Regions from separate parts of the Streptomyces sp. BPTC-684 genome, predicted to be linked through region 3. Evidence: riboswitches for the same ligand, from Rfam matches in the RefSeq annotation. Region 3 holds a riboswitch; each other region holds the start of a gene.

Region 1 (7,059 bases), 700 kb from region 3:
GGGGACCCCTGCTCCAACCTGGGGCAGGACTTCCGCTGCGGCATCCACGACAAGCTGCGCCCCAAGGGCTTCCAGGGGTGCACGGTGTACGACTGCTTCGGCGCGGGCCAGAAGATCTCCCAGGTCACCTTCGTCGGCCGGAACTGGCGCGAGGCCCCGGACGGGTCGCGGCAGATGTTCGCGGCGCTCCCGGTGATGCGCCAGCTCCACGAGCTGCTCTGGTACCTCGCCGAGGCGAAGGCCCGCCCGGCCGCGCGCCCGGTCCACCAGCAGGTGGCGGCGGCGTACGAGAAGATCGAGCGGCTGACGCTCAGCGACGTGGACACGCTCCTCGGGCTCGACGTCGCCGCGCACCGCGCCGAGGTGAACGCGCTGCTGCTGCGCACCAGTGAGCTGGTACGCGCCGAGGTGCCGGGCAAGAAGAAGGACCGCCGGGGCGCCGATCTGTTCGGGGCCCGGCTCAAGGGCGCCGATCTGCGCGGCGCGGACCTGCGCGGGGCGTACCTCATCGCGGCCGATCTGAGCGGGGCGGATCTGCGGCTCACCGATGTGATCGGCGCGGACTTCCGCGACACCGACCTCTGCGGCGCGGACCTCACCGACTGCCTCTTCCTCACCCAGTCGCAGGTCAACGCGGCGCGGGGCGACGCGGGCACGGTCCTGCCGGCGGGCCTGGAGCGCCCGTCGCACTGGAGCGCCTCGGCCTCACCCGCGCCGTCCGGGCGCAAGGACGCCGCCCCGGCCCCCAAGGGCGGCCCCTCCCGCAAGCCCGGCGCCTCCCGGCGCAGGGGCTCCGGCCCGGCCGGGTCCCGCCGCAAGTAGCCGGCCGCCCGCCCACCTGCGCTCTTGCGCCACCCCACTATGAACCCCGTGTATACACCTCGCGTATAGTCCGGATCATGTTCTGGTCCAGGCCGAAGGGGAGGCGCGTCATGCGCAGCAGCAATTCCGAAGTCCGTCGTGCCCGGGGACGGGCGGCCGCCGCTCTGGTCGCCGTGGCCGCGCTCGGTCTGACGCTGACCGGCTGCTCCGACGGCGCCGTCTCGCCCCGCTCCGCCCGCAGCGACGCGCTCGACAGCAAGGCCGCGGCGGGCGCCGACGCGGGCGGCGCGGCCGGGGTGGACTGCCGCAAGGCCAAGTGCATAGCCCTGACCTTCGACGCCGGGCCGGGCGCGAAGACGCCCCAACTGCTCGACACGCTCAAGGAGAAGAAGGTGCACGCCACCTTCTTCCTGCTGGGCAAGAACCACGTCGAGAAGTACCCCGACACCGTGCGCCGCATCGCCGCCGAGGGCCACGAGGTCGCCAACCACACCTGGTCGCACGAGCGCCTGGACAAGCTGAAGCCCGCCGAGATACGCGCCGAACTCAACCGCACCCAGGAGGCGGTGGCCGCGCTGACCGGCCGCAAGCCGGTCCTGATGCGGCCGCCGCAGGGCCGTACCAACAAGGAAGTCACCAAGGTCAGCAAGGAGCTGGGGCTCTCGCAGATCCTGTGGAGCGCGACCGCCAAGGACTACTCCACCAACGACTCGGCCCTGATCACCGAGCGCATCCTCGACCAGGCCGACCGCGACGGCATCATCCTGCTGCACGACATCTACGACGGGACCGTGCCCGCCGTGCCCGGGATCATCGACGCCCTGAAGGCGCGCGGCTTCACCTTCGTGACCGTGCCCCAGCTGCTCTCCCCCGCCGCCCCGAAGCCCGGCCAGCTCTACCGCCCCTGACGCTCCCGCGCCGCACGTGGACGTCCTCCGCGATTTCGCCCTCAGCATGCAACGGTTCTCATAACCCGTTCCGGCAGGCAGAGTTGCGGCCATGAAGCTGCTGATACTGGGTGGTACGGAATTCGTCGGCCGCGCCGTGGCCGAGGCCGCGGTGGCGCGCGGGCACGAGGTGACGGTCTTCCACCGGGGCCGCCACGAGCCGCCCGCGGGCGTGCGGGCGCTGATCGGCGACCGGACCGCCGAGGGCGGTCTGGCGGCGCTCGCCGACGGGCGGTGGGACGTGGTCGTGGACACCTGGTCGGGGGCGCCCTCGGCGGTGCGCGACGCCGCGCGGCTGCTCGCGCAGGGACGCGTCGCCCGGTACGTGTACGTGTCGAGCCGGTCCGTGTACGAGCACCCGGTCCCGGCCGGGGCCGACGAGGGCGCGACGCCGGTCGACGGCTCCCCCGACGACGGGGACGAGGTGGCCTACGCGCAGGCCAAGCGCGGCGGCGAGCTGGCCGCCGTCCAGGAGTTCGGCCCGGACCGCTCGCTCCTGGTGCGCGCGGGGCTGATCCTCGGCCCGTGGGAGAACATCGGGCGGCTGCCGTGGTGGCTGGGGCGCATGGCGCGCGGCGGCGAGGTGCTCGCGCCGGGGCCGCGCGATCTGCCGGTCCAGTTCATCGACGCCCGGGACCTGGCGGAGTGGATCGTCAGCGCGGCCGACTTCGGGCTCTGCGGCCCGTACAACCTGGTCTCCCCGCCGGACCACACCACCATGGGCGAGCTCCTTGAGGCGTGCGCCCGGGTCACCGGCGGCGGCGCCGAGCTGCGCTGGACGGACCCGGAGCCGATCCTGGCCGCCGGGGTCGAGCCGTGGAACCACCTGCCCGTGTGGATCCCGCCGGGCGAGCTGCACGGCACGATGCACGGCTCGAACGTGTGGAAGGCCGTGCTCTCGGGGCTGCGCTGCCGTCCCGTCGAGGAGACGGTCGCCGACACCTGGGCCTGGCTCCAGTCGATCGGCGGCGAGCCGCCGCAGCGGCCGGACCGCCCCCGGGTCGGCCTCGACCCGGAGACGGAACGCAAGCTGCTGCACGGCTAGGCCGTACGTGCGGCGAGCCACCCGTGCGACGGTCCGTCAGGAGATGGAGCAGAACCTGATGGACCGTCAGAGCGGCAGCAGGTCAGGCCTCTTCGGCTCCACGTGGTCGCCCGAGCTCTCGCCGCGCAGCCGTCGTCCGATCCACGGCACCAGGTGCTCGCGCGCCCAGTGGATGTCGTCGCGCCGCACCTCCAGGGTGCCGCGCGGCGGCAGCGGGGGCCACGACTGGTCCGGGTCGGCCGGGATCGGCAGCCCCAGCACCTGGGCGGCGCGCAGCGCGACCCGGGTGTGCCCCTCCGGCGACAGGTGCAGCCGGTCCTCGTCCCACGCCCGCCTGTCCTGCACGGACTTGAGCGACCACAGGTCGAGCACCGGGCACCCGTAGCGGTCCGCGATGGAGCGCACGTGCGCGGTGTACGTGGCGACCTTGCCCCGCAGATGCTTGAAGACCGGCACCCCGCGCGTGTCGAACCCGGTGGTCACCATGACCGTCGGGATCGCGCTCTTCAGGTCGGCCACGGCGCGCTCGAAGCGCTCGGCCACGTCGTCCGGGTCGCTGCCCGGCCGGATGATGTCGTTGCCGCCCGCGCAGAAGCTCACCAGGTCGGGCGCGAGCTCCTTGGCCCGCGGCACCTGCTCCTCGACGATCTGGTCGAGGAGCCTGCCGCGGACAGCGAGATTGGCGTAGCGAAAGGCCCCCTCCGGTCGCTGGTCTGCCAGTAGCACGGCGAACCGGTCCGCCCAGCCGACGAACGCCCCGTCCGGGCCGGGGTCGCCGACGCCTTCCGTGAAGCTGTCGCCGATCGCCGTGTACGACCCGAACGTACCGCTGTTGAATGATCTCGAATCGTCTGCCACGAGACCATATCTTTCCCTTACGGGTGTGACCTACGCGACCGTAAGGAGGGGTTGACGGTGGGTGATATAGACCACCCGGTCAGATCCCCGCAGCGGGAATACACGCCAATTACGGACGTGGCAACGCCCGTCAGAGGCTCGCGCCCTGCCGACGGAGATAGGCGAGCGGGTCGACGTCCGAGCCGTAGTCGGGCGTGGTGCGGATCTCGAAGTGCAGGTGCGGCCCGGTGACGTTGCCGGTGGCGCCGGAGAGCCCCAGCTGCTGGCCCTCGGCCACGGTCTGCCCGGCCGAGACGGAGAGCTGCGAGAGGTGGGCGTACTGGGAGTACATGCCGTCGGCGTGCCGGATGACCACCTGGTTCCCATATGCGCCGCCCCAGCCGGCCGAGACGACCGTGCCCGCGCCGACGGCCTTCACCGTGGTGCCGGTCTCGGCCGCGAAGTCGACGCCCGTGTGGTAGCCGCTGGACCACATGGATCCGGCCATGCGGTACGGGGTGCCAATGCTCACGCTGTCGAGCGGTGCACTGAAGCCGGAGGCGGAGCCCTGGTTCGCGGTGGTGGACGGGGCGGTGTCGGCGGTGGACGCCTCGGGGGCGGAGGCGGCCCGGGACGACTTCGACGTGCGGGTGGCCGACGCCTTCGTACCGGAGTCGTGCGAGCCGCTCGTCTTGGCGGAGCCGTGCGAGGTGGCGCCGCCCGTGGCCTTCGCGCCGAGGACGAGCTTCATGCCCGGGCGGATCAGCGACGGGTCGGAGCCGACGACCTCACGGTTGTCCTTGTAGAGCCGCTGCCAGCCGCCGAGCCGGTGGTCCTCGGCGATCTGCGACAGACAGTCGCCGCTCTTGACCTTGTACGTGGTGGGCGCGGCCTGCGGGGCGGCGGCCGGAGCGGCGGCGAAGGTGCGGGCGGCCTGCTGCGGGGCGGCGGCGGGGGCGGCGGTCTTCACCGCGGCGTGCGCGCCGGTGGCGCCCAGCAGCGGGATGGCGAGCGCGGCGCCGCCCGTACCGGCGGCGACCATGCCCCGGGATATCGGGCTGGACTTGGGACGGCGGTGCTTACCCTTCGCGGGCATGGCGGATTCCTCTCCGGCGCCTGCGAGGTGAGCTGTCGGGTTCGGGCTGGAGCTGCCCGGCCGGGCACCGCGTGCGGTGCTCCGGCTTCACCCCGAGCCGTGCCGGAACTCCGGACGGCGCTTACCTGGGTCCCCCGCTCCTGCCACACGTGGATGGGTGCGGATTCCGAGCGGTGGCAGGATTCGGCGGTCCACCCGGATTGCGGTGACCGTAAGCGAGCCCGGCGGGCCACGACAAGTGCCCATTCGCCTTCGGCATTCCCGGCCGGGAATTCAGCCGGGAATTGCGGTCACCCTGCGTCGACCGGAATTCCCAACACGCCCCGCCGCACGGGGGAATTCATTCGGGGCCGCCACCACGGAACGTCACGGATATGACGCTGCTCACGGGCAACTTCCTTTTCCCGTCGGAGAGATGGACAGGCATCATCAAATCGCCCAATCCGGGCGAAAGCTCCAACCCATTCACCCCTTCACGCCACTTATCGCCCCACTCTGTCCAGTTTCGGTCAGTGCATCCCGATAGGGCTCCTTCCCTCACCAAGAGCGCGAATTCCTTATGCCGGGTGCGCGCCCAGCCGCCGGAAACGGAACACCGCCGCATCAAGATCGCCCCGCAGCCCGGTGTCCAGACCCCGGTGCAGCAATACCGCTCCCCTGTGTACGGCCCCGGTGTCCAGGCACCGATAGGCCGCCGCCGGGTCCAGGCCGCGCAACCGCACGGCCTGGGGCCGCTCCCCGTAGTGCTGGGCCTGGAGGTGGGCGAGGACCACGATGTCGTCGCCGCGCACGTATTGGACGGCGCTGAGCCCGCCGCGCGGCGGCCGCAGCCGGTACTGGGCCCCGAGCTGCACCACCGGCCGGATCGCCTTGTACAGCTCCACCCACCCGCGCGCCTCGGCCAGTTCGGCCTCGCTCCACCGGGTGAGGTCCCCGCCGATGCCGAGCACCCCGGCCATCGCGCTCACGAAGCGGAAGCGCAGGCTGCTGCGGCGGCCGTTGAGCTGGGTGTTGGGGCTGTCGGTGACCCAGGCGGCCATCACCCGGGCCGGGTGCAGCTGGCTGAAGCCGTCCTGGATGGCGAGCCGGTCCAGCGGGTCGGTGTTGTCGGAGGTCCATACCTGGTCCGTACGGGAGAGGATGCCGAGGTCGATCCGGCCGCCGCCGCCCGAGCAGGACTCGAAGTCGACCGAGGGGTGCGCGGCCCGCAGCCGGTCCAACAGGCCGTACAGCGCCTGGACATGCTCGATCCAGAGCTTCTGCGGATACTCCTCGCCGGGCCAGCCCGCGTCGGTGAAGCAGCGGTTGAAGTCCCACTTCACATAGTCGACGGGCGCGCTCGAAAGGAGCCCGTCCAACTGCTCCCAGAGGTACTCCTGGACGTCCGGGCGGGCGAGGTTGAGCACCAGCTGGTTGCGGAACTCGGTGCGCCGGCGTCCGCTCTGGTGCTGCGCCCACTCCGGGTGCGCCCGGTAGAGCGCGCTGTCGGGGTTGACCATCTCCGGCTCGACCCAGATCCCGAACCGCATGCCCAGCGCGTGCACCTCGTCCGCGAGCGGCTTGAGGCCGCCGGGGAAGCGGTCGGCGTTGGGCGTCCAGTCGCCGAGCCCGGCCGCGTCGTGGGTGCGCTCCCCGAACCAGCCGTCGTCGATGACGAACAGTTCGACGCCCATCGCGGCCGCCCGGTGCGCGAGCGCCCGCTGCTGCGGCTCGGAGATGGCGAACCCGGTGGCCTCCCAGGAGTTGAAGAGCACCGGCCGCACCCGCTCGGCGCCCGGGATCACCCGGGCCAGCTGCCAGGCGTGCCACTCCCTGCTGGCCCCGCCGAAGCCGTCCGGGCTCCACAGCCCGGCGAAGACCGGAGTGGTGTACGACGCGCCGGGCGCCAGCGACAGCAACCCGGAGTCGTCGTACCCGGCGCCGCCGCTGATCTGCACCCGGCCGTCCGGCAGGTGCTGTACGGCGATGCGCCAGGACCCGGACCAGCCGAGCGCGCACCCGTACACCTCGCCGCCCTCCTCGGTGGCGGCGCCCTCGGCGTCCAGGGCGACCCAGGGCAGGTGCTGGTGGCCGGTGTGGCCGCGGCGGCTGCCGAGCACCTTGTCGCCGGGCGTGAGCTCGGCCCGTACGAGCCGGGACTCGGCCGCCCAGCGGCCGTGCAGCTGGCCGAGCCGCCAGCCGTCGCGCAGCGGCAGCGTCCACACGGCGGCGTCGGCCCGCAGCAGCTCCAGGTCCGGGTCCCCGGCCGCGCCCTCGTGGGCGACAGTCGCCCAGCGCTCGACGACGTCGGCGTCGTCGCGCATCCGGTAGTG
Region 2 (7,059 bases), 1.9 Mb from region 3:
CGCACCACGAGCGGCGGATCCGCAGTTTCCAGCCGCGCCGCAGCCGGGTGACCACCGGCCAGGGCGAGTACCTGGAGCGGCTGTGGCCGCTGTGGGGGCTCGACATCGACGGGCGCGGCACGCTCGACCTGAAGGCGATGTTCGACGGGCTGCCCGTCGTCCTGGAGATCGGCTTCGGGATGGGCGAGGCGACCGCCGAGATGGCCGCCGCCGACCCCGGCACCGGCATCCTCGCCGTCGACGTCCACACCCCGGGCCAGGGCAACCTCCTGGGCCTCGCCGAGCGCGGCGGCCTCGGCAACGTCCGCGTCGGCAACGGCGACGCGATCATCCTGCTGCGCGAGATGCTGGAGCCCGAGTCGCTCGACGGGCTGCGCGTCTACTTCCCGGACCCCTGGCCCAAGAAGCGCCACCACAAGCGCCGCATCATCCAGCCCGACTTCCTCACCCTCGCCGCACCCCGGCTCAAGCCCGGCGCCGTACTGCACTGCGCCACCGACTGGGAGCCGTACGCCGAGCAGATGCTGGAGGTGCTCAACGCGCACCCCGCGTTCGAGAACACCCAGGCGGACGGCGGCTACGCGCCCAGGCCCGCGTTCCGGCCACTCACGCGCTTCGAGGGGCAGGGCCTCGACAAGGGCCATGTGGTCCACGACCTGCTCTTCACCCGTGTCGCCGAGCTGCCCTCCGCCTGACGGCCGCCCCCACGCACCGTCGCGGATTGTCCGTACCCCTCGTTAGGGTCGTCTGGTGTCGTCCGAGTCACTTCCGCAACGCCAGCCGCCGGGCCCGCTCCAGCCGGTCCCGGAGCGCGGCGCCGAGCCGCGGTTCGACGCCGTGCCGGAGCGCGCCAAGTGGCGCTACCGGCCGCGGCGCGACTTCTGGCGCTCCAGGGCCGTCCGGGCCGGCGCGCTGATCACCCTGCTCGCCCTGTGCGGTCTGGTCATCCTGGCGATCGTGCGGGAGCAGACCGGCACCGAGGGGTTCCTGGTGGGCCTTGCGCTCGCGGTGCTGCCGGTGCCGCTGCTCGGCACCGCGTTCCGCTGGCTCGACCGCGTGGACCCGGGCCCCTGGCGCAACCTGCTGTTCGCCTTCGCCTGGGGCGCCTGCGCCGCCGCGCTTGTGGCGATCATCGCCAACTCGTTCGCGACCAAGTGGATAGCCACCGCGACCGCCGACCCGTCCTCCGCCGACCACCTCGGCGCGACCGTCATCGCGCCGATAGTCGAGGAGAGCGCCAAGGCGGCGGCCGTGCTGCTGCTCTTCCTGTTCCGGAGACGGGATTTCAAGGGGATAGTCGACGGCGTCGTCGTCGCGGGCTTCACCGCGACCGGCTTCGCCTTCACCGAGAACATCCTCTACCTGGGCAACGCCTTCGGCGAGGACCAGGTCAGCCACACCGCGGGCCTCTCCTCGACGACCGCGGCGACCTTCTTCGTACGGATCGTGATGTCGCCGTTCGCGCACCCGCTGTTCACGGTGTGCACCGGCATCGGATTCGGGGCGGCGGCGCTGGCGGTACCGGGCAGCCGCCGGCGCCGGATCGGTCTGCCGGTGCTGGGCCTGCTGTCCGCGATGGGGATGCACGCGCTGTGGAACGGCTCGTCGTCGTTCGGGACGTACGGCTTCTACCTCGTCTACGCCGCGTTCATGGTCCCCGTCTTCGGCCTGCTCACCTGGCTGGCGATCTGGAGCCGCCAGCGGGAGCTGCGCACGGTCGCGGCCGAGCTGCCCGCGTACGCGGCGGCGGGCTGGCTGGGCCCGGCCGAACCACTCGCGCTCTCCTCGATGCGGGCCCGCTCGATGGCCCGCGACTTCGCCTACCGCACCTACGGGGGCAAGCGGGCGGCGCGGACGGTCGCGGAGTACGAGGCGTTCGCGACGGCCCTGGCGTTCCTGCGCCGCCGGGCCCGCCGCGCCCAGGCGGGCCCGGACTTCACGGCCCGCGAGCAGGAGCTGCTGCACCACCTGTGGGAGCGCCGTGCGGTGGCCGGACCCGCGCTGCTCTACGCGGCGGGCGCGGCGGGCCGCCTCTGGATCCCGCCCCAGCCGTACCCCTACGGGCACCGGCCGCCGTACGGACACCAGGCCCCGTACGGACACGACCGGTCCTCCTCCCCGTACAACCCCTATCTGCGCTGAGGCGGCCGACGCCTACGCCGACGCGGTCTTCAGCTCGCTCAGCTCCGCGTCCGTGAGCTCCAGGTCGGCGACCGCGAGGAGCGCGGGCAGCTGCTCGACCGTACGGGCCGAGGCGATCGGGGCGACCACGGTCGGCTGGGCGGCCAGCCAGGCCAGCGCGACGCTCGCGGGCTCGGCGTCGTGCGCCTGCGCGACGCGGTCGAGCGCGGCCAGCACCTTCGCGCCCCGGTCGGTCTCCAGGTGCTTGGCGGCGCTCCCGGCCCGCGCGCTCTCGACGTCCTGGCCCGGGCGGTACTTGCCGGTGAGGAACCCGGAGGCGAGCGCGAAGTAGGGGACGGCGGCCAGGCCCGAGCGGCCGGCGGTGTCCTGGAGGGCGCCCTCGTAGGTGCCGCGCGAGACCAGGTTGTAGTGCGGCTGGAGGGCGACGTACTTGGCCAGGCCCTCGCGGTCGGAGAAGTCCAGCGAGTCCTGGAGCCGCTCCGGGGAGATGTTGGAGGCGGCGACGGCACGTACCTTGCCCTCCCGCACCAGCTGGTCGAGGGCGGTGACGATCTCCTCGACCGGGACGGACTCGTCGTCGAAGTGCGTGTAGTACAGGTCGATGTAGTCCGTGCCGAGCCGGCGCAGCGACGCCTCGGCGGCGGCCTTGATGGTGGGAGCCGCGAGCCCCTTGAACTCCGGGTGCCCGCCGACCTTCGTGGCGACGACGACGTCCGCGCGGTTGCCGCGCGCGGCCAGCCACTTGCCGATGATCTCCTCGGACTCGCCGCCCTTGTTGCCGGGGATCCACGACGAGTACGTGTCGGCGGTGTCCACGAAGTTGCCGCCCGCGGCGGAGTACGCGTCGAGCACCGCGAACGACGCGGCCTCGTCGGCGGTCCAGCCGAAGACGTTGCCGCCGAGGGCGAGCGGGAAGACGGAGAGGTCGGAGGAGCCTAGGGGGCGCAGAGAGGTCATGGGGAGTGAACGGGCGGGCGGGGCACGGCTATTCCGCGCCCCCGCCCGAGGAGCCCCTGCCCGAGGCGCCCCCGCCCCACACGCGCACGTCCTACGGGTTCAGGCCCTTCGACTGCAGCCACGCCATCGGGTCGATGCCCGTGCCGCCCGGGGTGTGCACCTCCAGGTGCAGGTGCGGGCCCGTCACGTTGCCGGTGGCGCCGACGCGGCCGATCGTCTCGCCGGTCGTCACCTTCTGGCCCGCGCTGACCGCGATCGAGGACTGGTGGCAGTACCAGAGCTCCGAGCCGTCCTCCAGCTCGATGACCGTGCGGTAGCCGTACGAACCGGACCAGCCCGCCGACTTGACCGTGCCGCCGTGGATCGCCTTGAGCGGGGTGCCGGTGGGGGCGGCGAAGTCGAGTCCGGTGTGGTGGCCGGAGGACCACATCGAGCCGGCCTCGCCGAACGTCGAGGTGATCGTGTACGAGGCGACCGGGAGCGAGAAGCTCTTGGCGAGCTCGGCGAGCCGCTCCTCCTCCGCCTTCTTGGCGGCGGCCTCCTCGGCGGCCTTCTTCTCGGCCGCCGCCTTCTGCTCGGCGGCGCTCTGCGCGGCCTTCGCCTCGGACGCCGCCTTCACGGCCGCGGCCTTCTCGGCGGTCGCCTTCGCCTCGGCCTCGGCGTCGTTCTGCTGCTGCTCGGCCTGCTGGAGGATGCGGGCGCGCAGGGCCTCGCCGGCGCCGGTGGCGCCCTGCTCCGCGTCGGCCCGGGAGACGCCCGCCATGGTGAGGGGGGCGCTCGCGACGGCCTTGTCGGCCTGGGCGGCCGGGGAGGTGTCGGGCTTCTCGTCGTCGCCCGCGATGTCGGATATCAGCGTGCCCACGCCCGGCAGGGACTTGACGTCGGGCAGGTTGTCCGCGACCGAGTCGGGCAGGGATATGGAGACCGGCGGCTTGCTCTGCGCGCTGGCCATGCCGCCCGCGCCGACGGCCGCGATGACGCCGACGCCGAGGACGGTGGAGCTGCGGGCGAGCCCGCCGCGCTGCTTGACGACCCGGTGCCGGCCGCGGGTGGCGACCGATTCCTCGGTGGGGTTCCACTCCTCCCACACCTCGGTGTCACTGGGCGCGGTCCCGTACAGGGAGACGGGGGAAACCGGCGGGGTGCCGAGGGCAGGCTCGTTGGACGCCACGGAGGCGCACTCCTTTCCTTCCTTCTCGCCTACCGGGTTAGCTGACGGGTTCGGAGCAGGAAGGTCTCCTACGGGCACCTCTTCGAAGGTGCAAAGGTGCCCGATTCACCCCAAGTTGGTGGTTCCCCGGTTCCCTTTCGGGATTCGGCGCGTGCGCACGGTGCCGCCTCTGCGACGGCTGGGACGACCGCGCTGCGTTATCGAACGTTAATAGACAGGGGGACCGGATTCCAAGCGGTTCCCCCTGATCGTCGGGGGCAAGAGTTGACGGTGTGTCAATTGTTATGCACAGGGATGCCGTTCGACTACGTACGGTCACGGCACCACCGGCATCGTCCGCCGCCGCTCCGGCTGCCGCACCCCGGGCCGCCCCACCGCGAGCAGCGCCATGTCGTCGCTGGCGCCCCCGCCCGTATGTCTGCGCACGTCGTCGACCAACGCGTCCAGGACCCGGTCGGGGCCCGGGAAGATCCGGCCGCGCAGCCGCTCGTGCGGGTCGTAGAAGACTCCCGGCGGCTCCACCGAGCGCGCCTCGGAGAGGCCGTCGGTGTAGAAGAGCAGCGTCGCCCCGGCCGGGAAGGGGTACGCCTCCGCCCGGTCCGGCCACACCCCCAGCTCCGCCATCCCCAGCGGCAGCGCAGGGTCGGACGGGGTGAGCGCGTCCAGGGCCCCGTCGGCGTGGAGCAGCAGCGGCTCGGGGTGACCCCGGTTCACCAGTCGTACGGGCCCGGCGCCGCGCGGGATCTCGGCGAGCACGGCCGTGGTGAACCCCTCGACGGCGTCCAGGCCGTCGCGCCGGGTGCCCTCCCGGGTCAGCGCGCGCTCCAGGCGCCCGGCCACGGCCTCCAGGGTCGCCTCCTGCTCGGCCGCCTCCCGGAACGCCCCGATGACCACGGCCACCGCCTCCACCGCCTCAAGCCCCTTGCCGCGCACGTCCCCGACGACCAGGCGCACCCCGTACGGCGTGTCCTGGACGGCGAAGAGGTCCCCGCCGATGAACGCGTCGGCCTGGGCCGCCTCGTACCGCGCGGCCACCTGGAGGCCCCCGATGCGCTCGGCGGGCGTCGGCAGCACGGCGCGCTGGGCGGTCTCCGCGATGACCCGGGCCGAGGCGAGCCGCTCACCGCTGCGCCGCAGCATGCGGTTGATGAAGAGGGCGAGCGCGCCGACGGTGGTGACGGTGAACAGCTCGCTGACCGCCTCGCCGGTGCTGGGGATGTCGTGCAGATACTCCGTGACCAGCACCGCCCCGACCGCCGACGCACCCGCGACGGCGGTGCCGACCGGTCCGAAGAAGGGGGCCGCGATCAGGGGCGCGGCCGCGAAGAGGGCGGCGGCGGTCAGATCGGGCGGCGTCGCCACGTCGAGGACGACCCCGACGACCAGGAGCAGCGCGGGCAGCACGCGCACCAGGGCGAGGCGCCGGGAGCCGTCCCGGCCGCCGCCGTCCGATCGCTGCCGCACCCGTGGCCTCCAGCCCGTCCGCAGGGCAGCGGCGTTCCGCGCCCCACCCAGGGTGCCGGGCCTCTCCGCCAGCGGCGACCTCACCTCGGCCAACCGGGTGCGGCCTCAGTGGCGCTCCGCGCCCGTCGCGATCAGCCGCGCCCGGCACCTGCGGGGCCCGGCCCGGCCCCGTACACAGGTCCCCCGGGCATGGCGTCGGGCCGCCGGGGCGCCGTGGACGGAGGGGACGCCGCCCTTCGTGTACGAGGGGGCGGTCACCCAGGGCGCGGCCGGCGACAGGGGCAGCGACAGCGGCAGGGACAGACACATCAGCAGCGCGCACAGGGCGACGAACAGCGGCACGGCGGGCACCTTCCGCCGCCTCGCCGCTCGCAGCAGCCCCGCCATGTGGTCACGCATAGCATCCGTGAGACTACTTGACGTACATCTCTCGGCCGGTGAGGTGCCGCTGGGCGCTTCACGACCCGCACGCCGGAACTTGACGTCGCGCGAAGGCCGACCGCAGGCTCGTGGCCCATGCACGAACTTCGCTCGACCGCCGCCCTGCCGTCCGACCCGCCGCTCCTGTGGGCCGCCCAGGGCCTGACCGGGCCCTCCCGCGCCTGGGCGAGCGAGGACGGCCGCGCCTTCGCCGTCGCCGCCCCCGATCTGTCCCGCCACGACCGGCTGGCCGTCTCGGGGCCCGTCGGGTCGCTGGCCCCGCTGGTCGCCTCGGTGCTCGCCGAGACCGGCCCGTCCTACCGCCCGCTCGGCGACGAGACGACCGTGCGGGCGCTGGTGGAGGCACTGCCGGAGCTGCGCACGGTGGCCGCGTTCGGCTGGATGGGCCGTACCCGCCCCCTGTCGCCCACCGAGGCGGGCGCGGCGGACGAGGGCAAGGCGTGCTGGCTGGCGGACGACGACGCCGAGGAGATCACCGCGCTGCTCGCCGAGGCCTTCCCCGGCTCGTACGCGCTGCCGGGCGCGCCGGGCGTCGAGCGGTGGGCGGGCACCCGGGACGACGCGGGCCGCCTCACCGCCGTCGCCGCGCTCGCCTGGTCGTCCCCCGAGGTCGGGCTGCTCGCGGGGGTCGCCGTGCACCCGTCGGCGCGGGGCCGGGGCCTGGCCCGTACGGTCGTCGCCAAGGTGCTCGCCGAGGCGCTGGCCGCGCACGGGACGGCGGGCCTGATGGTGGACGGCGCCAATGACGCGGCGATACGCCTGTACGAGGACCTGGGCTTCGCGTACCGGCGCTTCCTGGCGGCGGAACTGGCGGTATAGCCGGGGCGGCCCGGGAATGCCTGAGGCCCGGCACATTCTCATGTGCCGGGCCTCAGGGCTTCAGT
Region 3 (7,059 bases):
GACATCGACCCGGAGCGCACCCTCGCCTGGATCGAGAAGTACTTCGGCTCCATCCCGACCCACGACGGCAAGCAGCCGCCGCGCGACGGCGCGCTGCCCGGCGTCATCGGCGAGCAGCTGCGCGAGGTCGTCCACGAGGACGTCCCCGCGCGCGCCCTGATGGCCGCCTACCGGCTGCCGCACGACGGCACGCGCGAGTGCGACGCCGCCGACCTGGCGCTCACCGTCCTCGGCGGCGGCGAGTCCTCCCGCCTGCACAACCGCCTGGTGCGCCACGACCAGAGCGCCGTGGCGGCCGGGTTCGGCCTGCTGCGGCTGGCCGGCGCGCCCTCGCTCGGCTGGCTGGACGTGAAGACGTCCGGCGGCGTCGAGGTCCCCGACATCGAGTCGGCCGTCGACGACGAGCTGGCCCGGTTCGCCGAAGAGGGCCCCACGGCCGAGGAGATGGAGCGCGCCCAGGCCCAGCTGGAGCGCGAGTGGCTGGACCGGCTCGGCACGGTCGCGGGCCGCGCCGACGAACTGTGCCGGTACGCGGTGCTGTTCGGCGACCCCCAGCTCGCCCTGACCGCCGTCGACCGGGTGCTCGACATCACCGCCGAGGAGGTGCGGGACGTGGCCCGGGCCACCCTGCGCCCGGACAACAGGGCGGTGCTGGTGTACGAGCCGACGACCGCCGAAGCAGATGACGCGGCCGACGCCGACGCCAAGGGAGCAGAGCAGTGAGCGAGACCGGCGTGACCATGCAGTTCCACCCCCAGCCGGCCGCCGGCACCGCGCGTCCCTGGGCGTTCCCCGCCCCCGGCCGCGCCACCCTGCCCAACGGGCTCACCGTGCTGCGCTGCGACCGCCCCGGCCAGCAGGTCGTGGCCGTCGAGATCTTCCTCGCCGCCCCGCTGGACGCCGAGCCGGCGGGCCTGGACGGCGTCGCCACGATCATGGCGCGCGCGTTCTCCGAGGGCACCGACAAGCGCTCCGCCGAGGAGTTCGCCGCCGACCTGGAGCGCTGCGGCGCCACCCTGGACGCGCACGCGGACCACCCCGGCGTGCGGGTCTCCCTCGAAGTGCCGGTCTCCCGGCTGCCCAAGGCGCTCGGCCTGCTCGCGGAGGCGCTGCGCGCCCCCGCGTTCGCCGACGCGGAGGTCGACCGGCTGGTCCGCAACCGCCTGGACGAGATCCCGCACGAGCTGGCCAACCCGGCCCGCCGCGCCGCCCAGCAGCTCTCCAGGGAGCTCTTCCCGGCCACCGCGCGCATGTCGCGCCCGCGCCAGGGCACCGAGGAGACCGTCACGCGGATCGACGCGTCGGCGGTGCGGGCCTTCTACGAGGCGTACGTACGCCCGGCGGCGGCCACCGCGGTGGTCGTGGGCGACCTGGGCGCCACCGACCTGGACGCGGTCCTGGCGGACACCCTGGGCGCCTGGACCGGCACCCCGGCCGTGGAGCGCCCGATGCCCCCGGTCACCGCCGACGACACCGGCCGCGTGGTCATCGTCGACCGGCCCGGCGCCGTCCAGACGCAGCTGCTGATCGGCCGGATCGGCCCGGACCGCCACGACCGGGTCTGGCCCGCCCAGGTCCTCGGGACGTACTGCCTGGGCGGCACGCTCACCTCCCGCCTGGACCGCGTCCTGCGCGAGGAGAAGGGCTACACGTACGGAGTGCGGGCGTACGGACAGGTGCTGCGCTCCGGCGCGGAGGGCACCGGCGCTGCCATGCTCGCCATCAGCGGCTCGGTCGACACGCCCAACACCGGCCCGGCCCTCGACGACCTGTGGACGGTGCTGCGCAAGCTCGCCGCCGAGGGTCTCGACGACGCCGAGCGGGAGACCGCCGTGCAGAACCTGGTGGGCGTGGCCCCGCTCAAGTACGAGACGGCGGCCGCCGTCGCCGGGACGCTGGCCGACCAGGTCGAGCAGCACCTCCCGGACGACTTCCAGGCGCAGTTGTACGCGCGGCTGGCCGACACGGGCACCGTGGAGGCCACCGCGGCGGTCGTCAGCGCCTTCCCGGTGGACCGTCTGGTGACCGTCCTGGTCGGTGACGCGGCGCAGATCGAGGAGCCGGTCAAGGCGCTCGGCATCGGTGAAGTCACCGTCGTCGCGGGCTGATTGAGCCACCCGCCGGGGCTGTCCCGCAGGCGGGCGGACGAGGTGGGTGAGGACCCCGGTGGCCGAGTGGCCGTCGGGGTCCTCCCTTATGTCCGGTTTATTGGGGAGGTTGCCTGTCTGTCATGTGGCGTGCGCTACAAAAAGACGTGTCTGTTTGGTGATTGAAAGATCGGCCGTCTAGCGTCGGTCGGGCTGTCCGTCACCACCCGTCGCAGCCGCGGCACCGGACAGCGATCGCCGAGTCCCCAACTGGCGCGAGCCAGGGGAGCCGGGGACCCACTCAGTCCCTGGGGTGAATCGGACGCCTCCGCCCGCGGAGGGGCCCGTAGGAGACCTTCCAGCTCCGAACCCGTCAGCTAACCCGGTAGGCGAGATGGAAGGAAAGGACACCGCCTCTCCATGGCGTTCACCCGTGCCACCGGGAAACACCGTCGTCCGAGCGCCGTGTCGCGCAAGAGCGCGAACATAGCGGGCATCGCCACCCTCGCCACCGCCGGCGTCGTGGGCACCCTCGCCTCCCCGGCCCTGGCCGCCGAGAACGCGGCGCCCGCCGCGGCCTCCGTCGAGGACACCGGCATCACCCAGGCCATCGTGATCGGCGACTCCCTCGCCGACCGCATCGACGCCCAGGCCGCCGCCCAGAAGCACGCCGCCGACAAGGCCCGCGCCGCCGCCGAGGCGAAGCGCAAGGCCGAGGCGAGGGCCAAGGAGGAGCGCGAGGCCAAGGAGCGCGCCGCCCGCGAGGCCGAGCGCAAGCGCCTCAACTCCTTCGTCGCCCCGATCGACGGCGGTTACGTCTCCACCGGCTACAAGACCGGCGGCTCGATCTGGTCCTCCGGCAGCCACACCGGCATCGACTTCCATGCGGGCGAGGGCACCTCGGTGCACGCCGTCGGCCTGGGCACCGTCGTCGAGGCGGGCTGGGGCGGCGCGTACGGCAACAACATCGTGATCCGGATGAACGACGGCACGTACACGCAGTACGGCCACCTGTCGTCCATCGGCGTCTTCGTCGGCCAGCGCGTCGAGCCGGGCCAGCAGATCGGCCTCTCCGGCAACACCGGCAACACCACCGGCCCGCACCTCCACTTCGAGGCCCGCACGGCGCCGACGTACGGCTCGGACATCGACCCGATCGCGTATCTGCGCTCGCACGGCGTCAACGTCTGACGGCCGTCCCCGCACGTTCCACCGGAGCCCCCGGCGCACCCGCGCCGGGGGCTCCGGCGTCCGGGCCGGATGCGGAGAGCCGTCCGTGGCCAAAAGATATGCATTGCATACGGCATGTCACCGGGAATTAACAGCCGCTGGAATAGAGTCGCCGAACAGGCGTCGATCGACCGCGTTTCGCGGGGATTAAGGCGGAGGTTCGGTCATGCGCATTCCGGCGCAATCGGTATGCACGGCAATCCGCGACGACATCGTCGCGGGGCTCTTCGCGCGCGGCAGCCGGCTCACCGAGGAAGTGCTCGCCCGGCGGTACGGGGTCTCGCGCGTCCCGGTCCGCGAGGCGCTGCGCACGCTGGAGTCCGAGGGGTTCGTCACCACGCGCCGGCACGCCGGGGCCTGTGTCGCCGAGCCGACCGAGCAGGAGGCCGCCGACCTGCTCGAACTGCGCGCGATGCTGGAGCCGCTGGCCGCCTCGCGGGCCGCCGCCCGGCGCACCGAGGCCCATCTCAAGGTGCTGCGCGGCCTGGTCAGGCTGGGTCAGGACCGCATCCGGCGGGCCCAGGGCGAGGATCTGCGCTCGCTGGGCGTCTGGTTCCACGAGACGCTCGCCCAGGCCTCCGGCAGCCCCGGCCTCATCGCGCTGCTCACCCAGCTGCGGCACAAGATCGCCTGGATGTACGTGGTGGAGCAGCCCGCGCTGCCCGCCGAGTGCTGGGCGGAGCACGGGGCGCTCGTGGACGCGGTGGCACGCGGCGACGCGGAGCGGGCCAGGTCGCTGGCGGCCCACCACGCCGAGCGTGCGTTTTCCGCCTATCGCCTGCGGCGCCCGGTGGACGTGAGGACTTCGCAACATGCCGTAAACGCCGCGAGCGCCCGCGCTTAACGGGGTCGCCGTATACAAAGGGAGTGCTGGGGCGGGGTTCTTTTGCGCTGCCCGGAATCGCCGCGGGAATTGGCGGCGCGAGCACGAGGCTCGCGCAGTCGTGTATCCCACCCGAATAGAAAGGAGCCGCGGACCCTGAATTCAGGATCCGCGGCTCCTTTCGCGAAGTGCGGTGACGCGCCGGTCCGGGCCGTTCGGCCGACCGGATGCGGTCAGACGGTCTCGGGGAGCTCCTCGAGGCCCTCCGCGACGAGCTTCGCCAGGCGCTCCAGGGCCGCCTCGGCGCCCTCCGCCTCGGAAGCCAGCACGATCTCCTCGCCGCCCTGCGCACCCAGGCCGAGCACCGCGAGCATGGAGGCGGCGTTGACCGGGTTGCCGTCGGCCTTGGCGATCGTCACGGGGACGCCGGAGGCCGTGGCGGCGCGGACGAAGATGGAAGCGGGGCGGGCGTGCAGGCCCTCGGCCCAGCCGACATTGACGCGGCGCTCAGCCATGGTGATGCCCTTCGAAATCTCTGACGGTTGTCTAGACCAGTCTCTCATGTCCTGCGGAGTGCTCGTGCCGACGTCGGTCCCGGATCCGGCGGCCCTTCGGCCCTGGCCGCCGTCTCCACCCTGCCCCCTACCTTGACCTGACCGCAGCGGCCCCGCGACCCGTAGGCTGCCGGTATGCAGGCTCCCCAGGAGAAGACGCAGGACCCCGCGTACCCGGCCCACTGGGAGGCCGACGTCGTGCTGCGCGACGGGGGGACCGCGCGGATCAGGCCCATCACGACCGACGACGCGGAGCGGCTCGTCTCGTTCTACGAGCAGGTGTCGGACGAGTCCAAGTACTACCGCTTCTTCGCGCCCTACCCCCGGCTGTCGGCGAAGGACGTGCACCGCTTCACCCATCACGACTACGTGGACCGCGTCGGGCTCGCGGCGACGGTGGGCGGCGAGTTCATCGCGACCGTCCGCTACGACCGGATCAACGCGCAGGGCAGGCCGGCCTCGGCGCCGGCCGACGAGGCCGAGGTGGCGTTCCTGGTCCAGGACGCGCACCAGGGGCGCGGGGTCGCCTCCGCGCTGCTCGAACACATCGCGGAGGTCGCGCGCGAGCGGGGGATCCGGCGGTTCGCGGCGGAGGTGCTGCCCGCCAACAACAAGATGATCAAGGTGTTCACTGACGCGGGCTACCAGCAGAAGCGTTCCTTCGAGGACGGCTCGGTCCATCTCACGCTCGATCTGGAGCCGACCGCCGAGTCGCTGGCCGTGCAGCGCGCCCGCGAGCAGCGCGCGGAGGCGCGCTCGGTGCAGCGGCTGCTCGCCCCCGGCTCGGTGGCCGTGATCGGCACCGGGCGCGCGCCCGGCGGCGTGGGCCGCACGGTGCTGCGCAACCTGCTCGGGGCGGGGTTCACCGGACGGGTGTACGCGGTCAACAGGGCCTTCCCGGAGGGCGGTTCCGAGGTCGACGGCGTACGTGGAGTCCGCTCGCTCGGCGACATCACCGAACAGGTCGACCTCGCGGTGGTCGCGGTCCCGGCCGAGCGGGTGCCGGAGGCGGTCGCGGAGTGCGGCGAGCACGGGGTGCAGGGCCTTGTGGTCCTGTCCGCCGGGTACGCCGAGAGCGGCGCGGCCGGACGCGAGCGCCAGCGCGAACTGCTGCGGCAGGTGCGGTCGTACGGCATGCGGCTGATCGGCCCCAATGCCTTCGGCGTCATCAACACCGCACCCGGCACGCGCCTGAACGCCTCGCTCGCCCCCGAGCCGCCGCAGCGCGGCCGGATCGGCCTGTTCACCCAGTCGGGCGCGATCGGGATCGCACTCCTGTCGGGCCTGCACCGGCGGGGCGCGGGCCTGTCGACGTTCATCTCGTCGGGCAACCGGGCGGACGTCTCGGGCAACGACATCCTCCAGTACTGGTACGAGGACGCGGACACGGACGTGGTCCTGCTGTACCTCGAATCCATCGGCAACCCGCGGAAGTTCACGCGGCTCGCTCGGCGGACGGCGAGGGTGAAGCCGGTGGTCGCGGTGAAGGGCGCCCGCCACAGCGGCTCGACCCCGCCGGGCCACGCGGTCCCGGTGACGCGGGTCCCGGACGCGGCCGTGTCGGCGCTGCTGCGCCAGGCGGGCGTGATCCGGGTGGACACGGTGACCGAGCTGGTCGACGCGGGCGTCCTCCTCGCGGGCCAGCCGCTCCCGGCGGGCCCGCGCGTGGCCATCCTCGGAAACTCGGAGTCCCTCGGCCTCCTCACGTACGACGCCTGCCTCACGGAGGGCCTGCGCCCGCACCCGCCGGTCGACCTCACGACGGCGGCCACCCCCGAGGACTTCCGCGACGCGCTGGCGCGGGCCCTGGCGGACGAGTTCTGCGACGCGGTGGTGGTCACGGCGATCCCCTGGGTGGGCGAGCCCAACTACCCCGACGAAGCCCTGGCCACGGCCCTCCAACAGGCCACAGCCACGGCTCCGGCGAAGCCGGTGGCGGTGGTGCACGTGGAGCTGGGGGGCTTGGCGGAGGCGCTGGCCAGCGCGGCGAGCACGGGGCGGCGCAACGCGGCTGCGGGCCGTGGGTCCGCTGTGCCCACCCTCCCCCAAGCTCCCGGCTCCGCTCGAGCAGGGGGGACCCCCATCGCCCCAGCGGAACGACTGCCCACAGCTGAAGGCAGCAGTCCGGCGCGGCGGGCCGGGGCTGCGGGCCCCGAGGTGGCCCCAGGGCACAGCCCCCAGGGGGTGCAGGGGCGCAGCCCCGCGGCTGGCGCGGGCGCGGTTCCCGCGGTGGTGCCCGGGGCGCAGTCCGAGCGGGGCGCAGGGGCCGCAGGCCCCGCCGGGGGGCCGGGGGCGGAGCCCCCGGGGGCTTCCTCCTACCTCGACCCACCCCCACCCCCGGAGGGTCCAGGGAAGGGGCGGGGTG
Region 4 (7,059 bases), 3.0 Mb from region 3:
CCAGCTGATCAAGAACACCGGCCAGCTCAGCCGAGCCAAGCTGCACGGCCTGATCTTCGACCGGGTGCTCGACCGGGCCGCCGCCGACGCCGGGGTGAGCGTCACCCGCAAGCAGCTCCAGGACGCCCGGGCCGCGATGGCCCAGCAGGCCGGCGGCGAGAAGGCGTTCGCGGACATGCTCCTCCAGCAGCGCGGCGTCGCCCCCGACCAGATCGACGACGCGGTGCGCGAGCAGGTCCAGCTGACCGCGCTGGCCGCCGCGACCGGCGCCGACCTGTCCACCCCGCAGGGCCAGGCCGCCGTCACCAAGACGCTCACCGAGGCGTCGAAGAAGCTCAAGATCGACGTCAATCCGCGGTACGGGACGTGGGACGACAAGGCGATCCAGCTCGCCGACACCAAGACGCCGTGGATCGCCCAGGTCACCAAGAACGGACCCCAGGAGGAGGCCCCGGTCACCGGGTGACCGGTCGGGTAGGTTCGAGAGGTGACTCTCGAAGAACCCGGCCGCGTCGTCCTGCTCACCGCCAGCCACCGGGTGGCGCCCGGACTGCTGTCCTGGCCCGCGTGGCAGACGCTGCGCGCCGCCGACCGGGTGCTCTGCGCCGACCCCGGGCACCCGCAGCTGCCGTATCTGCGCGAGGCGGGCGTCGAGGTCGAGCTCGCGGAGCCCGAGGCGCGGGAGCTGGTCGAGGCGTGCGCCGGGGGCCGTACGGTGGTCGTCCTCCCCTCCGGCGAGGGCGACCGGCGGCTCACCGACGGCCTCGCCCGGCTCGCGGGCTCGGGCAGGGTCGCCATGCCCGACCTGGAGCTGCTGCCGGGCTCGTACGACCTGCCGGGAGCCCGGCTGCTCGACCTCGTCCAGGTCATGGACCGGATCCGGCGCGCGTGCCCGTGGTCGTCCCAGCAGACCCACAAGGGCCTGGCGAAGTACGCCCTTGAGGAGGCGTACGAGCTGGTCGAGGCGGTGGAGGAGGGCGACCGCGACGAACTGCGCGAGGAGCTCGGCGACGTGCTCCTCCAGGTGGTCTTCCACGCCCGGATCGCCGAAGAGGACCCGGAAGAGCCGTTCTCGGTGGACGACGTCGCCGGGACGATCGTCGAGAAGCTGATCCACCGCCACCCGCACGTCTTCGGCGACGAGCGCGCCGAGACGCCGGAGGAGGTCAAGGAGCACTGGCTGCGGCAGAAGGCGGCCGAGAAGCAGCGCGACTCGGTGACCGAGGGCATCCCGCTCGGCCAGCCCGCCCTGGCCCTGGCGGCCAAGCTCGCCTCCCGCGCCCGTATCGCCTCCCTGGACGTCCCCCTGCCGTCCGGCGAGGGCATCGGCTACCGCCTGCTCGCCCTCGCGGCCGCGGCGGAGGCCGACGGCACGGACCCGGAGGCGGCGCTGCGCGCGGCGGCCCGCGCGTACCGGGACGCGATCCGCACGGCGGAAGGGGCCTGACGGCGGTGAGCCCCTCGACCCCGCCCGGCCAGGACCCCGCGCCCGGGAACCCGTCCACCCCCGAGATGTTCACCTGGGAGTTCGCCACCGACCCGTACCCCGTCTACGGGTGGCTGCGGGAGCATTCGCCCGTGCACTGGACCAAGTTGCCCAGCGGGGTCGAGGCTTGGCTCGTGACGCGGTACGCGGACGCCAAGCAGGCGCTCGCCGACCAGCGGCTCTCCAAGAACCCCGCGCACCACGACGAGCCCGCGCACGCCAAGGGCAAGACCGGCATTCCGGGCGAGCGCAAGGCCGATCTGATGACGCATCTGCTCAACATCGACCCGCCGGACCACACCCGGCTGCGGCGGCTGGTGTCGAAGGCGTTCACTCCCCGTACGGTCGCCGAATTCGCGCCCCGGGTACAGGAGTTGACCGACGAGCTCATCGACCGGTTCGCGGCGGAGGGGACGGCCGACCTCATCCACGAGTTCGCCTTCCCGCTGCCCATCTACGCCATCTGCGACCTGCTCGGCGTGCCGCGCGAGGACCAGGACGACTTCCGCGACTGGGCCGGGATGATGATCCGGCACGGCGGCGGCCCGCGCGGCGGCGTGGCCCGCTCGGTCAAGAAGATGCGCGGGTACCTGCTCGAACTCATCCACCGGAAGAGGGAGAACCCCGGCGACGACCTCATCTCGGGCCTCATCCGCGCCAGCGACCACGGCGAGCACCTCACCGAGAACGAGGCCGCCGCGATGGCCTTCATCCTCCTGTTCGCCGGTTTCGAGACGACCGTGAACCTCATCGGCAACGGCGTGTACGCGCTGCTGCGCAACCCGGACCAGCGCGAGCGGCTCCAGGCCTCGCTCGCGGCCGGGGAGTTGGACCTGCTGGACACCGGCGTCGAGGAACTGCTGCGCTACGACGGGCCCGTGGAGCTCGCGACCTGGCGGTTCGCCACCCGGCCGCTGACGATCGGGGGTCAGGACATCGCCGCCGGCGACCCGGTGCTCGTCGTCCTCGCCTCCGCCGACCGCGACCCCGAGCGGTTCCGCGACCCCGACGCGCTCGACCTCGGCCGCCGTGACAACCAGCACCTCGGCTACGGCCACGGCATCCATTACTGCCTGGGCGCACCGCTCGCCCGCCTGGAGGCGAAGACCGCGCTGGCCACCCTGTTGCGCCGCCTTCCTGACCTGCGGCTCGGGGCGGATCCTGCCGATTTGCGCTGGCGCGGCGGGCTCATCATGCGCGGACTGCGCACGCTTCCGGTCGAGTTCACACCCCACCAGAACTGACGATCCGTCATAACTGTGACTTTGGCGTTATCGCGGGTGCATCGACTTGTGACAAGCGTTCGAGTACGGCTACGTTCACCCCTCGACTCGGGAACCGGGCTCAACGTCCGGCTCGTCAGTCACAGACGTAGTCACACGGAAGGCCACAGCATGCGCTCCGGGAACGGACGGCACCGCCGACCCCGCCAGGCTCCCGCACTCGTCGTCGCGGCGGGGGTGACCGGCTCGGCCCTCGCCCTTCCGCTCTTCGCGGCGAGCGGTGCGAACGCCGCCTCCGCGACCACGTGGGACCGCGTCGCGGAGTGCGAGAGCGGCGGCGCGTGGAGCGCCGACTTCGGCAACGGCCTGTACGGCGGGCTCCAGCTCTCGCAGGAGACCTGGCAGGCCTACGGCGGTACGGCGTACGCCGAGCGGCCCGACCTGGCCAGCCGCGCGCAGCAGATAGCCGTCGGCGAGAAGGTGCTCGCGGCGAAGGGCCCCAAGGCCTTCACAAGCTGCTCGGCGGTCTCCGGGCTCACCTCGGGCGCCGGTGCGCCGTCCGTCGACCCGGGCGCCACGCCCTCGCCGTACGTCCCCTCGGAGGAGGGGGCGGCGACCCCGGACGCCGCGACTCCGTCCGCGCCCGCCAAGACGGCTCCGGCGCCCGCGAAGCCGTCCGGCTCGGCCTCCACCGCTCCCAAGCCGTCCACGACGCCGTCCGCGCCGTCCACGGGCGCGAGCGGCAAGCCCGGGTCCACGACGCCCTCCAGCCCGGCCACCGGCTCCCCGGACGCCGCCTCCGGCGGCAAGCACCGCGGCACGCCCGACCCGGCCGAGAGCGGCACCCCCGCGACCACCGAGCCGGGCAATACGGACAACTCCCATGAATCGGGGCGGCACGCCTCGCGAGGTGACGCCGACTCACGTGAGGCGGGTGACGCGCTCACCGAGGGCGGCGACTACACCGTCCGCCCCGGCGACAACCTGTGGGACATCTCGCGCTCGCACAAGGTCGAGGGCGGCTGGTCCGCGCTCTACAAGGCGAACGAGAAGACGATCGGCACCGATCCGAACCTCATCCTGCCCGGCCAGAGCCTTGATCTGGACCCGACAAAGAACCCGACAAAGACGGACAACCCGGCCCCGGCCAAGGGGTAGTTCAGGGGCCTATGTCCACTTCTGCGTAAGTGAGACATGGGTCTCTTTCCGTCAACTGGCGCGTCCCGTCGGTCCGGTACGGGCGATAAGCCCCCGACCTGCGGAAACGGGTGTTGTGGAAGGGGCGTCGGGGGCGATTTCTCCCCGATGTGCCCCTTTGAACATCAGGGGTTGGTGTGTTTACGGTCGGAGCGCTCGTCACCACGGGCCCCTTCGACCGGGAACGCCGAATCCTGCCGCCGGTCGCGGGGAACAGTCGACGCTCGATGCGCCGTAGGCAGGAGCGGGGGACCCAAGGTAAGCGCCGGGCCCGGCCGTTGAGGGACGTACGCCAATGCGGCGAGACGTACGAGACGGCTTGCGGGACCGGCTTGGGGTGAAGACGCGCCTTTCGGGGCGCGGCCGGGCCACTCACTCGCCCGAACCCGACAGCTCACCTCGCAGGCGTCGGTGAGGAGAACTCCATGCTGCTTTCCGGCAAGGGCAAGCACCGTCGCCCGTCCAAGGCCGTCCGCGTCGCCACGCTCGCCGGTGTCACCGGTGCGGCCGTCGCCGCCCCGCTGATGGCCGCGGGCTCCGCCTCCGCCGCCTCGGTCTCCACCTGGGACGCGGTCGCCCAGTGCGAGTCCGGCGGCAACTGGTCCATCAACACCGGCAACGGCTACTACGGCGGCCTGCAGTTCTCGCAGTCCTCCTGGGCCGCGGCGGGCGGCACGCAGTACGCCTCCCGTGCCGACCTGGCCACCAAGGGCCAGCAGATCGCCACCGCCGAGAAGCTGCTCGCGATGCAGGGGCCGGGTGCCTGGTCCTGCGCCGGTGCGGGCAACCTGACGGCCGGTGGCGCGTCCCCGAACGTGGACACGTCCGGCTCCTCCACGACCCCGAAGAAGGCCGCGCCCAAGGCCGCCCCCAAGGCCGCCCCGGCCCCGAAGCGCGAGTCCGCGCCGGCCTCGCGCGGCGAGTCCCGCCCGGCCCCGGTCAAGACCGGCACCGGCGAGTACAAGGTGAAGGCCGGCGACACGCTCGGCTCCATCGCGGCGGCGCACGGCGTGAAGGGCGGCTGGCAGAAGCTGTTCGAGCTGAACAAGGACGTGGTGAAGGACGCGAACCTGATCTACGTGGACCAGCAGCTCCACCTGAGCTAGGCGCGACCTTTTTCGGCCCGGTTTTCGTCTGCGGACCGTGGCTGGCTGAGCGCGCAGTTCCCCGCGCCCCTTATGCATCAGGGGCGCGGGGAACTGCGCGACCAGCCCCCACCGGGCCGCAGGTGATCCACTCAGCTGAAAGCTGAACCCGTCCCGTCCCGCCCCCGGCACGGGGGATTGTTTTGTTCGGGAACATTTTGCCCCCCGTTTCGTCCCACGAGCCGGTCGGTCGGCTGGCCGATGCCCCGGAGGCGGTTAGGCTCAGGGGTGCCGGACCACGCGGCCCGGCGTATTCGCGTCACATCCCAGAAGGAGATGCTCGTGCCGTCCATCGACGTCGTCGTAGCCCGGGAAATCCTGGACTCCCGAGGCAACCCCACGGTCGAGGTCGAGGTCGGCCTCGACGACGGCAGCACCGGCCGTGCCGCCGTCCCCTCGGGTGCCTCCACCGGTGCCTTCGAGGCCATTGAGCTCCGCGACGGCGACCCCAGCCGTTACCAGGGCAAGGGCGTCGAGAAGGCCGTCCTCGCCGTGATCGAGCAGATCGGCCCGGAGCTCGTCGGCTACGACGCCACCGAGCAGCGCCTGATCGACCAGGCGATGTTCGACCTGGACGCCACGGACAACAAGGGCTCGCTCGGCGCCAACGCCATCCTCGGCGTCTCGCTCGCCGTCGCCCACGCCGCCTCCGAGGCCAGCGACCTGCCGCTGTTCCGCTACCTGGGCGGCCCGAACGCGCACCTGCTGCCCGTTCCGATGATGAACATCCTCAACGGTGGGTCGCACGCCGACTCCAACGTCGACATCCAGGAGTTCATGATCGCCCCGATCGGCGCGGAGTCCTTCTCCGAGGCGCTGCGCTGGGGTGCCGAGGTCTACCACACCCTCAAGGCCGTCCTGAAGCGCAAGGGCCTGTCCACCGGCCTGGGCGACGAGGGCGGCTTCGCCCCGAACCTGGAGTCCAACCGCGCCGCCCTCGACCTCATCCTTGAGGCCATCAAGGAGGCCGGCTACGCCCCGGGCAAGGACATCGCGCTCGCGCTCGACGTCGCCGCGTCCGAGTTCTACAAGGACGGCAAGTACGAGTTCGAGGGCCAGTCCCGCTCGGCCGCCGAGATGACCGAGTACTACGAGGAGCTCGTCTCCGCGTACCCGCTGGTCTCCATCGAGGACCCGCTGTACGAGGACGACTGGGCCGGCTGGAAGGTCATCACCGACAAGCTGGGCAGCAAGGTCCAGATCGTCGGCGACGACCTCTTCGTCACCAACCCGGAGCGCCTGGCCCGCGGCATCGAGGAGGGCTCCGCCAACGCCCTGCTCGTCAAGGTCAACCAGATCGGTTCGCTGACCGAGACCCTGGACGCCGTCGAGATGGCCCAGCGCAACGGCTTCAAGTGCATGATGTCCCACCGCTCCGGCGAGACCGAGGACGTCACCATCGCCGACCTCGCCGTCGCGGTGAACTGCGGCCAGATCAAGACCGGCGCCCCGGCCCGCTCGGACCGCGTCGCCAAGTACAACCAGCTGCTGCGCATCGAGGAGATCCTCGACGACGCGGCGGTGTACGCGGGCCGCAGCGCGTTCCCGCGCTTCAAGGGCTGATCCCAGGCCAGCTGACCAGCTGAGCAGTCCTGACATGGGCAGACCGCCCTGTCGTACATACGTCCCCGGCCCCGGTCCCGTACCGTGTCCGGGGACGTTGTACGTACGTGAGGGGAGCGGGGCGAATGGCCAAGGGCAACCGGGACCGGTTCTCCACCGCCGCCCGGCTCAAGGTGCTCGGCGAGCAGACCGCGGCCCGGGTCTACCGCTCCCAGACCAAGCGCCAGGCCCGCCGCTCCCGGCTCACCGGGCGGGCCGCCCTGCTCGCCCTGGTGATGTGCTCGCTGGTGGTGGCCCTCGCGTACCCGATGCGCCAGTACGTGTCGCAGCGCGGCGACATCGCCGAGCAGCGCCGCAAGGAGCACGACGCGGCTACGCAGGTCGAGCGGCTGCGCGACGAGAAGGCGCGGCTCCAGGACGACGCGTACGTCAAGCGGCTGGCCCG

The links. Region 3 has a riboswitch for cyclic di-AMP ahead of QIY60_RS03405 (M23 family metallopeptidase). Riboswitches for the same ligand answer to the same signal wherever they lie in the genome.
Positions count from the first base shown of each region.
Region 1: it holds a riboswitch for cyclic di-AMP, as region 3 does, so the genes downstream of both, QIY60_RS00375 (M23 family metallopeptidase) here and QIY60_RS03405 (M23 family metallopeptidase) in region 3, are expected to answer to the same signal.
Region 2: it holds a riboswitch for cyclic di-AMP, as region 3 does, so the genes downstream of both, QIY60_RS11870 (M23 family metallopeptidase) here and QIY60_RS03405 (M23 family metallopeptidase) in region 3, are expected to answer to the same signal.
Region 4: it holds a riboswitch for cyclic di-AMP, as region 3 does, so the genes downstream of both, QIY60_RS16620 (transglycosylase family protein) here and QIY60_RS03405 (M23 family metallopeptidase) in region 3, are expected to answer to the same signal.

Region 1 is NZ_CP124863.1:75,316-82,374, forward strand. Features, by position in the region: gene QIY60_RS00355 (pentapeptide repeat-containing protein) at 1-822, shown strand, start outside; gene QIY60_RS00360 (polysaccharide deacetylase family protein) at 933-1,730, shown strand; gene QIY60_RS00365 (NAD-dependent epimerase/dehydratase family protein) at 1,822-2,814, shown strand; gene QIY60_RS00370 (SGNH/GDSL hydrolase family protein) at 2,881-3,672, opposite strand; gene QIY60_RS00375 (M23 family metallopeptidase) at 3,803-4,747, opposite strand; cyclic di-AMP (ydaO/yuaA leader) riboswitch at 4,752-4,917, opposite strand; gene QIY60_RS00380 (alpha-galactosidase) at 5,305-7,059, opposite strand, start outside.
Region 2 is NZ_CP124863.1:2,666,988-2,674,046, forward strand. Features, by position in the region: gene trmB (tRNA (guanosine(46)-N7)-methyltransferase TrmB) at 1-695, shown strand, start outside; gene QIY60_RS11860 (PrsW family intramembrane metalloprotease) at 751-2,142, shown strand; gene QIY60_RS11865 (aldo/keto reductase) at 2,155-3,099, opposite strand; gene QIY60_RS11870 (M23 family metallopeptidase) at 3,191-4,219, opposite strand; cyclic di-AMP (ydaO/yuaA leader) riboswitch at 4,282-4,430, opposite strand; gene QIY60_RS11875 (PP2C family protein-serine/threonine phosphatase) at 4,586-5,734, opposite strand; gene QIY60_RS11880 (hypothetical protein) at 5,840-6,133, opposite strand; gene QIY60_RS11885 (GNAT family N-acetyltransferase) at 6,251-6,994, shown strand; tRNA gene QIY60_RS11890 (tRNA-Met) at 7,059-7,059, opposite strand, start outside.
Region 3 is NZ_CP124863.1:774,601-781,659, reverse strand. Features, by position in the region: gene QIY60_RS03415 (pitrilysin family protein) at 1-723, shown strand, start outside; gene QIY60_RS03410 (pitrilysin family protein) at 720-2,108, shown strand; cyclic di-AMP (ydaO/yuaA leader) riboswitch at 2,334-2,494, shown strand; gene QIY60_RS03405 (M23 family metallopeptidase) at 2,508-3,278, shown strand; gene QIY60_RS03400 (GntR family transcriptional regulator) at 3,484-4,161, shown strand; gene QIY60_RS03395 (HPr family phosphocarrier protein) at 4,374-4,655, opposite strand; gene QIY60_RS03390 (GNAT family N-acetyltransferase) at 4,830-7,059, shown strand, end outside.
Region 4 is NZ_CP124863.1:3,738,239-3,745,297, forward strand. Features, by position in the region: gene QIY60_RS16600 (SurA N-terminal domain-containing protein) at 1-466, shown strand, start outside; gene QIY60_RS16605 (nucleoside triphosphate pyrophosphohydrolase) at 488-1,447, shown strand; gene QIY60_RS16610 (cytochrome P450) at 1,513-2,730, shown strand; gene QIY60_RS16615 (transglycosylase family protein) at 2,881-3,867, shown strand; cyclic di-AMP (ydaO/yuaA leader) riboswitch at 4,127-4,329, shown strand; gene QIY60_RS16620 (transglycosylase family protein) at 4,332-5,012, shown strand; gene eno (phosphopyruvate hydratase) at 5,328-6,614, shown strand; gene QIY60_RS16630 (septum formation initiator family protein) at 6,740-7,059, shown strand, end outside.